Regions from separate parts of the Streptomyces sp. NPDC000983 genome, predicted to be linked through region 1. Evidence: predicted binding sites of a transcription regulator. Region 1 holds the regulator's gene; the other holds the start of a gene.
The links. The regulator HrcA, encoded in region 1, represses chaperone genes, less so after heat shock. The targets are predictions, from matches to a motif close to TTNGCACTCNGNNNNNCNGAGTGCNAA.

Region 1 (5,952 bases):
GGGCCAGCCCAGGGCCCGGCACACCCCGGTCTTCCAGTCCTGGCCGCGGGGGACTTTCGGCCACGCCGCGATGCCCAGCGCCGAGGGCTTCACCGCCTCCCAGATGTCGATGTACGGGTGGCCCACCACCAGGGCGTGCTCACAGGTCACCGACCGCGCGATGTGCCACTCCTTGGTGCCGGGGAGCAGATGGTCCACGAGCACCCCGAGCCGCGCGTCCGGGCCGGGCGCGAACTCGTCGACGATGGACGGCAGGTCGTCCACGCCCTCCAGGTACTCCACCACCACGCCCTCGATGCGCAGGTCGTCGCCCCAGACCTTCTCCACCAGCTCGGCGTCGTGCCGGCCCTCGACGTAGATGCGCCCGGCGCGTGCCACCCGGGCCCGGGCGCCGGGGACCGCGACGGAGCCGGACGCCGTACGGGCGGGCCGGGCCGGACCGCCCGACGAGGGGCGGACCAGCGTCACCACCCTGCCCTCCAGCAGGAACCCCCGCGGCTCCAGCGGGAACACCCGGTGCTTGCCGAAGCGGTCCTCCAGCGTGACCGTGCCCGCCTCGCAGCGGATCACCGCCCCGCAGAAGCCGGTGCCGGGCTCCTCCACCACCAGACCGGACTCCGCCTCGACCTCGGGGACCGGCTTGGGCTTCTTCCACGGCGGGGTCAGGTCCGGAGAGTACTGGCGCATTCGGATGACGATAGGAGAAGCGCCCCGCCAGGTCCTACGACACGCCGAAGCGGGCCGCCAGCGCGTCCCGCTGGGCCCGGACGAAGGCGGCGTCCACCACCGCTCCGTGGCCGGGCACGTACAGGGCGTCCTCGCCGCCCAGCGACAGCAGCCGGTCCAGGGCCGCGGGCCACTGCGAGGGCACCGCGTCCGGGCCCGCCTGCGGCTCGCCCGACTCCTCCACCAGGTCCCCGCAGAACACCACCTCCGGGCTGCCCGGGACCAGGACCACCAGGTCGTGGGCGGTGTGCCCGGGGCCCACGTTGGCCAGGAGGACCTGGCGGCCGGGGCCGAGGTCCAGGGTCCACTCGCCCGAGACGTGGTGGCGGGGCGGGGTCAGCACGTCCACCGCCTCGTCCGCCACCCGCGCGTCCAGCCCGTTGCGCACCGCGTCCGCCCGCAGCGCGGCCCGGCCGTGCGGCCCGTACACCCCGTCGACGCCGACCGCGCCGTACACCTCGGCGCCCGCGAAGGCCGCGGCCCCGAAGACGTGGTCGAAGTGCGGATGGGTCAGCGCGAGATGGGTCACACGGTGCCCGGCGAGCGCCTCCGCCCGCATCCGCAGCCGGGCCCCCTCCGACAGGCTCGACCCGGCGTCCACCACCAGGGCCGCGGCCTCCCCGAGGACCACACCGGCCGTACAGTCCCAGCCGGGCAGCCGGCAGCGGCCCACTCCGGCCGCGACCCGCTCCCACCCGAGCTCTTCCCAAGTCACCGTCATGGCAGCGACGCTAACCTCACAGCCCCAGGTCTCCGGTCCGACCTTGCCCGGGCAGTACCCCACCGCCGTACACTGGGCCGGGGAATGCTGGCACTCGGACGGACAGAGTGCCAGGCAGGCGCCCGGGGGACCGGGGACGACTTCTGGAGGTGTGCGCGGATGCTGAGTGAACGCAGGCTGCAAGTACTGCGCGCCATCGTCCAGGACTACGTCGGCACCGAGGAGCCGGTGGGCTCCAAGGCCCTCACCGAGCGGCACAACCTCGGGGTCTCCCCGGCGACCGTCCGCAACGACATGGCGGCGCTGGAGGACGAGGGCTTCATCGCCCAGCCGCACACCAGCGCCGGACGCATCCCGACGGACAAGGGCTACCGGCTCTTCGTCGACAAGCTGGCCGGCGTCAAGCCGATGACCGCGCCCGAGCGGCGCGCCATCCAGAACTTCCTGGACGGCTCCGTCGACCTCGACGACGTGGTCGCGCGGACCGTGCGGCTGCTCGCGCAGCTCACCCGCCAGGTCGCCGTCGTGCAGTACCCCTCGCTGACCCGGTCCACGGTGCGCCATGTCGAGCTGCTGTCACTGGCGCCCGCGCGGGTGATGCTCGTACTGATCACGGACACCGGGCGGGTCGAGCAGCGGATGGTCGACTGTCCGGCGCCGTTCGGCGAGACGTCCCTGGCCGATCTGCGGGCGCGGCTCAACAGCCGGGTCGCGGGCCGGCGCTTCACCGATGTGCCGATGCTCGTCGAGGACCTCCCCGAGGCCTTCGACATCGAGGACCGCGGCACGGTCTCGGCCGTACTCTCCACCCTGCTGGAGACGCTGGTCGAGGAGAACGAGGAGCGGCTGATGATCGGCGGCACCGCCAATCTCACCCGCTTCGGACATGACTTTCCCCTCACCATCCGGCCCGTCCTGGAGGCCCTGGAGGAGCATGTCGTGCTCCTCAAACTCCTGGGCGAGGCGGGAGATTCGGGCATGACCGTGCGCATCGGGCACGAGAACGCCTACGAGGGACTCAACTCCACGTCCGTCGTGTCGGTCGGCTACGGTTCGGGCGGCGAGGCAGTAGCCAAGCTCGGCGTGGTCGGACCGACCCGCATGGATTACCCGGGAACGATGGGAGCGGTACGAGCGGTGGCACGGTACGTCGGACAGATCCTGGCGGAGTCGTAAGTGGCCACGGACTACTACGCCGTTCTCGGCGTGCGCCGCGACGCGTCGCAGGATGAGATCAAGAAGGCCTTCCGGCGGCTCGCTCGCGAGCTGCACCCGGACGTCAACCCGGATCCGAAGACCCAGGAGCGGTTCAAGGAGATCAACGCCGCTTACGAGGTGCTGTCGGACCCGCAGAAGAAGCAGGTCTACGACCTCGGCGGCGACCCGCTCTCGCAGAGCGGCGGCGCGGGCGCGGGCGGCTTCGGGGCCGGTGGCTTCGGCAACTTCTCCGACATCATGGACGCGTTCTTCGGCACGGCCTCGCAGCGCGGTCCGCGCTCGCGCACCCGCCGCGGCCAGGACGCCATGATCCGGCTGGAGATCGAGCTGGACGAGGCGGCCTTCGGCACGACGAAGGACATCCAGGTCGACACGGCCGTCGTCTGCAACACCTGCAGCGGCGAGGGCGCGGCGCCCGGCACCTCGGCGCAGACCTGTGACATGTGCCGCGGCCGCGGCGAGGTGTCCCAGGTGACGCGGTCCTTCCTGGGCCAGGTCATGACCTCGCGGCCGTGCCCGCAGTGCCAGGGCTTCGGCACCGTGGTGCCGACCCCGTGCCCGGAGTGCGCGGGCGACGGCAGGGTCCGCTCCCGGCGCACCCTCACGGTCAAGATCCCGGCCGGTGTCGACAACGGCACCCGGATCCAGCTGGCCGGCGAGGGCGAGGTCGGGCCCGGCGGCGGTCCCGCGGGCGACCTGTACGTGGAGATCCACGAACTGCCGCACTCGACCTTCCAGCGGCGCGGGGACGACCTGCACTGCACGGTGACGATCCCGATGACGGCGGCGTCCCTGGGCACGAAGGTCCCGCTGGAGACCCTGGACGGCATGGAGGAGGTCGACATCCGCCCGGGCACGCAGTCCGGCCAGTCGATCCCGCTGCACGGCCGGGGTGTCACGCATCTGCGCGGCGGCGGCCGGGGCGACCTGATCGTCCACGTCGAGGTGCAGACCCCGACCAAGCTCGACCCGGAGCAGGAGCGCCTCCTGCGCGAGCTGGCCAAACTCCGCGGCGAGGAACGCCCCCAGGGGCAGTTCCAGCCGGGGCAGCAGGGCTTGTTCTCGCGGCTGAAGGACGCGTTCAACGGTCGCTGAGCCGGGTCGGCCGGGGGTCCTCGGACCCCCGCCCCGGTGGGGCTGTTCCCCGGCGCGGGGGCGCGTCCGTCGGCCGCCGAACCGGGCCGCCGGAGGCGCTGCGGCGGTCGTCCGACCGTGCCGTTGCCCGTGGTCTATGCCACAGGGCGGGTGGATTCGGACTTGTTCGGAGGACGTGACAACATGCCGTCATGTCCTCCGCACTGACCGATCTCTGCCCCCTTCCGATCGTGCAGGCCCCCATGGCGGGCGGCGTCTCCGTGCCGGCCCTCGCCGCCGCGGTGGCCGACGCCGGCGGGCTCGGGTTCCTCGCCGCCGGGTACAAGACGGCCGACGGCATGTACCAGGAGATCAAGCAGTTGCGGGGGCTCACCGGCCGCCCGTTCGGCGTGAACCTCTTCATGCCGCAGCCCGAGAGCGCGGACGCGGCAGCCGTGGACGTCTACGCCCATCAGCTGGCCGGGGAGGCCGGCTGGTACGAGACCGAGCTCGGGGACCCCGACAGCGGACGTGACGACGGCTACGAGGCCAAGCTCGCCGTCCTCCTCGACAACCCGGTCCCGGTGGTCTCCTTCCACTTCGGGGTGCCGAGCGCCGAGGTGCTCGAATCCCTGCGCCGGGCCGGCACCTTCACCCTGGTCACCGCCACCACCCCCGACGAGGCCCGTGCCGTCGAGCGGGCCGGCGCCGACGCGGTCATCGCGCAGGGCGTCGAGGCCGGCGGCCACCAGGGCACCCACCGCGACAACCCCGAGACCGACGGGACCGGCATCGGGCTGCTGTCGCTGGTCGCGCAGATCCGCGAGGCCGTCGGCCTCCCGCTCGTCGCCGCCGGCGGGATCATGCGCGGCAGCCAGATCGCCGCCGTGCTCGCCGCCGGCGCGAGCGCCGCCCAGCTCGGCACCGCCTTCCTCGCCACCCCCGAGTCCGGCGCGAGCGCCGTCCACAAGCAGGCACTGACCAACCCGCTCTTCGCCCGCACCGAGCTGACCCGGGCGTTCTCCGGCCGCCCCGCCCGCGGTCTGGTCAACCGGTTCATGCGCGAGCACGGCCCGTACGCGCCGCCCGCCTACCCCGAGATCCACCACCTCACCTCGCCGCTGCGCAAGGCCGCCGCCAAGGCGGGCGACGCGCAGGGCATGGCGCTGTGGGCGGGCCAGGGGCACCGGATGGCGCGGGAACTGCCCGCCGGACAGCTGGTGGAGGTCCTGGCCGCCGAACTCGCCGCCGCCGGGACAGCGTTGTCGGACCGCCAGGACGGCGGTGCCGGACGATGACGGCTCCGGTGTTCGTGGTCGAGCGCCTCGACGCGGCCCGGGGCGCGTCGTACGTCCTCGAAGGCGCCGAGGGGCGCCACGCGGTCTCCGTGAAGCGGCTGCGCGCCGGCGAGGACGTCGTCCTGACCGACGGGTCCGGGCGCTGGGCGCAGTGCGTGGTGCTGGCCGCCGAGGGCAAGGACCGGCTGACGGTCCGGCTCGACGCGGTCGGGGAGGAACCGGAGCCGAGCCCGCGCATCACCGTCGTACAGGCCCTGCCCAAGGGCGACCGCGGGGAGGTCGCCGTGGAGACGATGACCGAGGTCGGGGTCGACGGGATCGTGCCGTGGTCGGCGTCCCGCTGCATCACGCAGTGGAAGGGCGAGCGCGGCCTGAAGTCGCTCGCCAAGTGGCGGGCCACCGCGCGCGAGGCCGGCAAGCAGTCCCGGCGGGTCCGCTTCCCCGAGGTCGCGGACGCGGCGAGCAGCAAGCAGGTCGCCGCGCTGATCGCCGGGGCCGACTTCGCCGCCGTCCTCCATGAGAGCGGCCGGCAGCCGCTGGCCACCGCCGAACTCCCCGCCGAGGGGCACATCGTGCTGGTCGTCGGCCCCGAAGGCGGCGTCTCCCCCGAGGAGTTGGCGCTGTTCGAGGAGGCCGGGGCGCCCGCCCGGGTGCTCGGGCCGACCGTGCTGCGCACCTCGACCGCCGGAACCGCGGCGGCCGCACTGCTCCTGGGCCGCACCGGCCGCTGGGGCTGACCGAGGGAGACCGCCGTGGAACTCGCCCAGGTCCGGCTGCTGGTCGGCGACTTCGCCGCCTGCCACCGCTTCTACGCCGAAGTCCTCGGCCTGAGACCGCAGTCGGGCTCGCCCGAGGGGCCGTACGAGAAGTTCGGGGCGGCGGGGATAGCGCTCCAGGACCGGGCGGCGATGGCCG
Region 2 (5,952 bases), on a different contig from region 1:
GGCGGTGTCGATGGCGGACGGCCCGGCCCCCGCGCTGGAGATCGTCGACGCCCTGGCCGGCGAACCCGCCCTGCGCGACTACCACCTGCTGCCCAGCGTCCGCGGCGACCTGCTCCGGCGCCTGGGCCGTGCGGCGGAGGCCCGCACGGAGTTCGAACGGGCGGCCGCCCTGACCCACAACGAACGCGAACGCGTCCTGCTCAAGCAACGGGCCGAGGACTGCGGCTAGTTCAGCCCCCGACCGGGTGGCCGACGAGCATCGTCGGTGCTCCGGCGACCCGGGTCAGGAACACCGTCGCCGCGTTCGGGCCCTGCGGCTTGACCTTCCGGCGCAGTTCCTCCGGCTCGACGGCCGAGCCGCGCTTCTTGACGGTGAGGATCCCGACCCCGCGCTCCCGCAGCAGCGCCTTCAGCCGCTTGACGTTGAAGGGCAGTCGATCGGTGATCTCGTAGGCGGTGGCGTACGGCGTGGGCCGGTGCTCGTCGGCGGTGACGTAGGCGATGGTCGGGTCGATCAGGCCGCCGTCCAGTTCCTCGGCCACCTCGGCGACCAGGTGGGAGCGGATGACGGCGCCGTCCGGCTCGTACAGGAACCGGCCGACCGGGCGGACCGCCGGGTCGGGCAGGGAGCGGGACAGGAGCGTGCGGGGGCCCGGGAGGAGGGTCGCCCGGATCGCCCCCGGCGCGGTGCCGAACCACAGCATGGCCTCCTTCACGTCCCCGCCGTCCGAGATCCATTCCGCCTCGGCCCCGGCCGGCACGGCCTCGTGCGGGATGCCGGGAGCGACCTTCAGGGCCGCGTGCGGGGCCTTCGCGGCGGCCTGTACGGCCCAGGAGAGCGGCGGCGAGTACGCCTCGGGGTCGAAGATCCGACCCCGGCCGCCGCGCCGCGCGGGGTCCACGAACACGGCGTCCCAGCCGTCGGTGGCGACCTCCGTCACGTCCGCCTCGCGCACCTCGATCAGCTCGGCGAGCCCGAGGGCCTCGGCGTTGGCGCGGGCCACGGCGGCGGTCAGCGGGTCCCGGTCCACGGCCAGCACCCGGACACCGGCCCGGGCCAGCGCGATCGCGTCCCCGCCGATCCCGCAGCACAGGTCGGCGACCGAGGTGACGCCCAGCTCCCGCAGCCGCCCGGCCCGGTACTCCGCCACGCTCGACCGGGTCGACTGCTCCACGCCGTTGGGGGTGAAGAACATCCGCCGCGCGTCCTCGGCCCCGAACTTCGCCTCCGCCCGGGTGCGCAGCCGGGCCTGTCCGAGCGCCGCCGACACCAGCTCGGCGGGGTGGTCCCGGCGCAGCCTGGTGGCCACGGCGAGTTCGTCGGCCGGGGCGGTGCCGCGCACCGCGTCGAGGAGGGCGCGGCCCTCGGGGGTGAGGAGGGGAGCGAGGTCGTTCACCGGGTCATTGTGGGCCAGTCGGTGGACGGCGCGCCCGCGGTGGCGGTGTCGGCCCGGTGCGGGGGCGGGGGCCTGGGAGGATCCGGCCCCATGCGAGCAGTCGTACAAAACGATAAAAATCGTGCACTTCGGGGGGTGTGGGTGCGCGGCGGGCTCGCCGCGCTGACCGCCGCCGCCCTCGTCTCGGGCTGTGCGCAGAGCGACGCCCCCTCCGCCGAGGCCCGCCCCGCCCCCGGCCGGCAGCAGCCCCTCCAGGCGCCGCCCGCCCGCGCCCTGGACGCCTACGCCGCCAAGCTGCGCGCCTCCGCCGCGGCCCGGGCCGCCACCGCCAAGCGCTGGAAGCTGGCCCGGGTCCCGCTCGTCGCCCCCGCGCCCCCCGCGAAGAAGCCGAGGATCGCCACCCGCAAGGGCTTCGAGGTCGACGACCACACCGCGGACAAGCTCCCGCCGGTCTTCACCACGATCCCCACCGAGGAGAAGATCGTCTTCCTCACCATCGACGACGGCGCCGAGAAGGACCCCGCCTTCCTGCGCATGATGAGCGAGCTGAGGATCCCCTACACGGCCTTCCTCAGCGACTACCTGGTCAAGGAGGACTACGGCTACTTCGCGCGGATGCAGCGCGCGGGCGTCGGCCTGCACAACCACACCCTCCACCACCCCTATCTGCCGGGCCTGTCCTACGCCCGCCAGAAGCGCGAGATCTGCGGCATGCAGGACGTGATCGAGAAGCGCTACGGCAAGCGCCCGGTCCTCTTCCGCCCGCCCTTCGGCAACTACAACCGCGACACCCTGCGCGCCGCCAAGTCCTGCGGCATCACCCACGCGCCCCTGTGGAACGAGGAGGTCTTCGTCGACCGCTGGGAGTACCGCGAGTGGGACCGGGAGATCCACGCCGGCGACATCGTGCTCAGCCACTTCCGCGGCAAGCAGCACTGGAAGGGCACGATGACCGACATGATCCGCCGGTTCCTCGACCGGATCACCGCCGAGGGGTACGCGGTGGCCAGGCTGGAGGACTACCTGTGAGGCCCCGGGGTCCGCTCGCCGCGATGGTCGCGGCCGTGCTCCTGGCGGCCGGCTGCGCCCGGGCCGCGGGCCCCTCCGACCGCCCCGGCGGCCGGTCCGCCCACGCCTCGGCGCAGGCGTCCCGGCCGTACCCGCGCCCGCCGGTCGTGGACCGGGTCGCCACCCGCGACCCGGTCGTCTTCCTCACCTACGACGACGGCGCCGAACGGGACCCCCGCTTCGTCGACCTGGTGCGCGAACGGCGGCTCCCCGTCGGCATGTTCCTCACCGACAGCGTCGCCGGACCGGGCTACGCGCACTTCGCCCGGCTGCGCGCGGTGGGCGCCACGATCCAGAACCACACCCTCGACCACACCGCCCTGCGCGGTCTGCCCTATCCCGGGCAGCGCGCCGAGATCTGCGGCCAGCAGGACAAGCTCGGCGCCCGCTTCGGCATCCGTCCCCGCCTCTTCCGCCCGCCGCACGGCACGTACGACACCACCACGCTCCGCGCGGCGGCCGACTGCGGCATCGCGGCGGTGGTGCTGTGGCGGGCGACGATGACCCCCTCCGGCCGCCTGGCCTTCACCGAGGCCCCCCGCCGCCTGCGCCCCGGCGACATCGTCGCCCTGCCCTCCATGGATCCGACGGGCCTGCCCCTGGTCGAACGGACCGAACGCCTGCTGGCGGAGATCCGAGAGGCGGGTCTGCGCCCGGGCCGCCTGGAGGACTACCTCTGATCCGGGGCCGGCCGCTCAGTACGCGATCCACCCCAGCGCGGTGAGGGACAGGACGAGGAGCGCTGCCGCTGTCTGCGCCGCGCCGAGACCGAGGTGACCGCGCCGGAGCAGCCACGCTCCGGCACCGAGCGCCAGCAGCCCGCCGGTGAGCATCCAGCCCGCCAGGGCCGCCGGATGCGCGCCGAAGACCAGGACGGCGGCGCCCAGGTAGACGAGGAGAAGCTCCAGAGGAACCAGGAGCACCGCGAGGCAGCACCCGGCGCCGAGGGTGGAAGCGGATCTCATGGGGGGACGGTACGAAGATCCGACCGCTGGGCGCTCGAAAACATGTTCAATCGTGATCCGGGGCCGAGTGCGCTCCGGGCTCGCGGGGGCTGCGCGTCCGCGCGTCATTGGCACTCCGCTTGACCGAGTGCTAATCGCGGTCATAGTCTCGGGTCTGGCACTCCCCCCTGGAGAGTGCCAACTACGCGACGGGCAGGTCCGGCACCCGCGACGACGGATCCACCTGGTCGCCACCTCAGACAGTTAACCCCGTGAGATCTCCGAAGGGGGAGGTCGGATCGTGACGACCACCAGCTCCAAGGTTGCCATCAAGCCGCTTGAGGACCGCATTGTGGTCCAGCCGCTCGACGCCGAGCAGACCACCGCCTCTGGCCTGGTCATCCCGGACACCGCGAAGGAGAAGCCCCAGGAGGGCGTCATCCTCGCCGTCGGTCCGGGTCGCTTCGAGAACGGCGAGCGCCTGCCGCTCGACGTCAAGGTCGGCGACATCGTGCTGTACAGCAAGTACGGCGGCACCGAGGTGAAGTACAACGGCGAGGAGTACCTCGTCCTCTCGTCCCGCGACGTGCTCGCGGTCATCGAGAAGTAAGACCACCTCAGAAGTTTTTCCACTGCGCCCCTGGCCCCGCGACCATTTATGAAGCCGGGAGCCCGGGGCGCAGTGTCTTTTTGAGAAACCCACAGATTCGAGAGGGCTCCCAGCTGTCATGGCGAAGATCCTGAAGTTCGACGAGGACGCCCGTCGCGCCCTCGAGCGCGGCGTCAACAAGCTGGCCGACACGGTCAAGGTGACGATCGGCCCCAAGGGCCGCAACGTCGTCATCGACAAGAAGTTCGGCGCCCCCACCATCACCAACGACGGTGTCACGATCGCCCGTGAGGTCGAGATCGACGACCCGTACGAGAACCTCGGTGCCCAGCTGGTGAAGGAGGTGGCGACCAAGACCAACGACATCGCGGGTGACGGCACCACCACCGCCACCGTGCTCGCCCAGGCGCTGGTCCGCGAGGGCCTGAAGAACGTCGCCGCGGGTGCCTCCCCGGCCGCCCTGAAGAAGGGCATCGACGCCGCGGTCAAGGCCGTCTCCGACGAGCTCCTCGCCACCGCCCGTCCGATCGACGACAAGGCCGACATCGCGGCCGTCGCCGCGCTGTCCGCCCAGGACCAGCAGGTCGGCGAGCTCATCGCCGAGGCGATGGACAAGGTCGGCAAGGACGGTGTCATCACCGTCGAGGAGTCCAACACCTTCGGTCTGGAGCTGGACTTCACCGAGGGCATGGCCTTCGACAAGGGCTACCTGTCGCCGTACTTCGTGACGGACCAGGAGCGCATGGAGGCCGTCCTGGAGGACCCCTACATCCTCATCAACCAGGGCAAGATCTCCTCCATCCAGGACCTGCTGCCGCTGCTGGAGAAGGTCATCCAGGCCGGTGCCTCCAAGCCGCTGCTGATCATCGCCGAGGACGTCGAGGGCGAGGCCCTGTCGACCCTGGTCGTGAACAAGATCCGCGGCACCTTCAACGCGGTCGCGGTCAAGGCCCCCGGCTTCGGTGACCGCCGCAAGGCGATGCTCCAGGACATGGCGGTCCTCACCGGCGCCACGGTCATCTCCGAGGAGGTCGGCCTCAAGCTCGACCAGGCCGGTCTGGACGTGCTGGGCTCCGCCCGCCGCGTGACCATCTCCAAGGACGACACCACGATCGTCGACGGCGCCGGCAACTCCGAGGACGTCGTCGGCCGCATCGGCCAGATCAAGGCCGAGATCGAGAACACGGACTCCGACTGGGACCGCGAGAAGCTCCAGGAGCGCCTCGCGAAGCTGGCCGGCGGCGTGTGCGTGATCAAGGTCGGCGCCGCCACCGAGGTGGAGCTGAAGGAGAAGAAGCACCGTCTGGAGGACGCCATCTCCGCGACCCGCGCCGCGGTCGAGGAGGGCATCGTCTCCGGTGGTGGCTCCGCTCTGGTCCACGCCGTCAAGGTTCTCGAGGGCAACCTCGACAAGACCGGCGACGAGGCCACCGGTGTCGCGGTCGTCCGCAAGGCCGCCGTCGAGCCGCTGCGCTGGATCGCCGAGAACGCCGGCCTGGAGGGTTACGTCATCACCTCCAAGGTCGCCGAGCTCGACAAGGGCCAGGGCTTCAACGCCGCCACCGGCGAGTACGGCGACCTGGTCAAGGCCGGCGTCATCGACCCGGTCAAGGTCACCCGCTCCGCCCTGGAGAACGCGGCCTCCATCGCCTCCCTCCTCCTGACGACCGAGACCCTGGTCGTCGAGAAGAAGGAAGAGGAGGAGCCCGCCGCGGCCGGTCACGGCCACGGTCACTCCCACTGACCCAGGTCAGCACCGAGGCCCGGCACCCCGCTCGTACGGGGGGTGCCGGGCCTCCGGTTTTCCCGGGCGTCCCGGCCCGAGCGCTCGCGGCAGTCGGCGCAGAGCGTCTCCTCGCCGCGCGGCCGGATCAGGGTGGCCTGGGTGTGCTCGCCCTTGCACTCCCGCAGTCCGGAGAACCTGACGGAGAGA

Region 2: a site for HrcA is predicted at 3,538-3,564, ahead of groES (co-chaperone GroES). Genes of this name have one in related genera too.

What each region holds. Positions count from the first base shown of each region.
Region 1 is NZ_JBEPBM010000012.1:51,517-57,468, forward strand. It holds gene ABT296_RS16100 (DUF3097 domain-containing protein) at 1-687, opposite strand, end outside; gene ABT296_RS16105 (MBL fold metallo-hydrolase) at 722-1,447, opposite strand; gene hrcA (heat-inducible transcriptional repressor HrcA) at 1,607-2,623, shown strand; gene dnaJ (molecular chaperone DnaJ) at 2,624-3,760, shown strand; gene ABT296_RS16120 (nitronate monooxygenase) at 3,952-5,037, shown strand; gene ABT296_RS16125 (16S rRNA (uracil(1498)-N(3))-methyltransferase) at 5,034-5,774, shown strand; gene ABT296_RS16130 (VOC family protein) at 5,790-5,952, shown strand, end outside.
Region 2 is NZ_JBEPBM010000024.1:64,527-70,478, reverse strand. It holds gene ABT296_RS25480 (RNA polymerase sigma factor) at 1-229, shown strand, start outside; gene ABT296_RS25475 (THUMP-like domain-containing protein) at 231-1,397, opposite strand; gene ABT296_RS25470 (polysaccharide deacetylase family protein) at 1,488-2,426, shown strand; gene ABT296_RS25465 (polysaccharide deacetylase family protein) at 2,450-3,145, shown strand; gene ABT296_RS25460 (hypothetical protein) at 3,161-3,430, opposite strand; gene groES (co-chaperone GroES) at 3,711-4,019, shown strand; gene groL (chaperonin GroEL) at 4,138-5,763, shown strand; gene ABT296_RS25445 (hypothetical protein) at 5,751-5,952, opposite strand, start outside.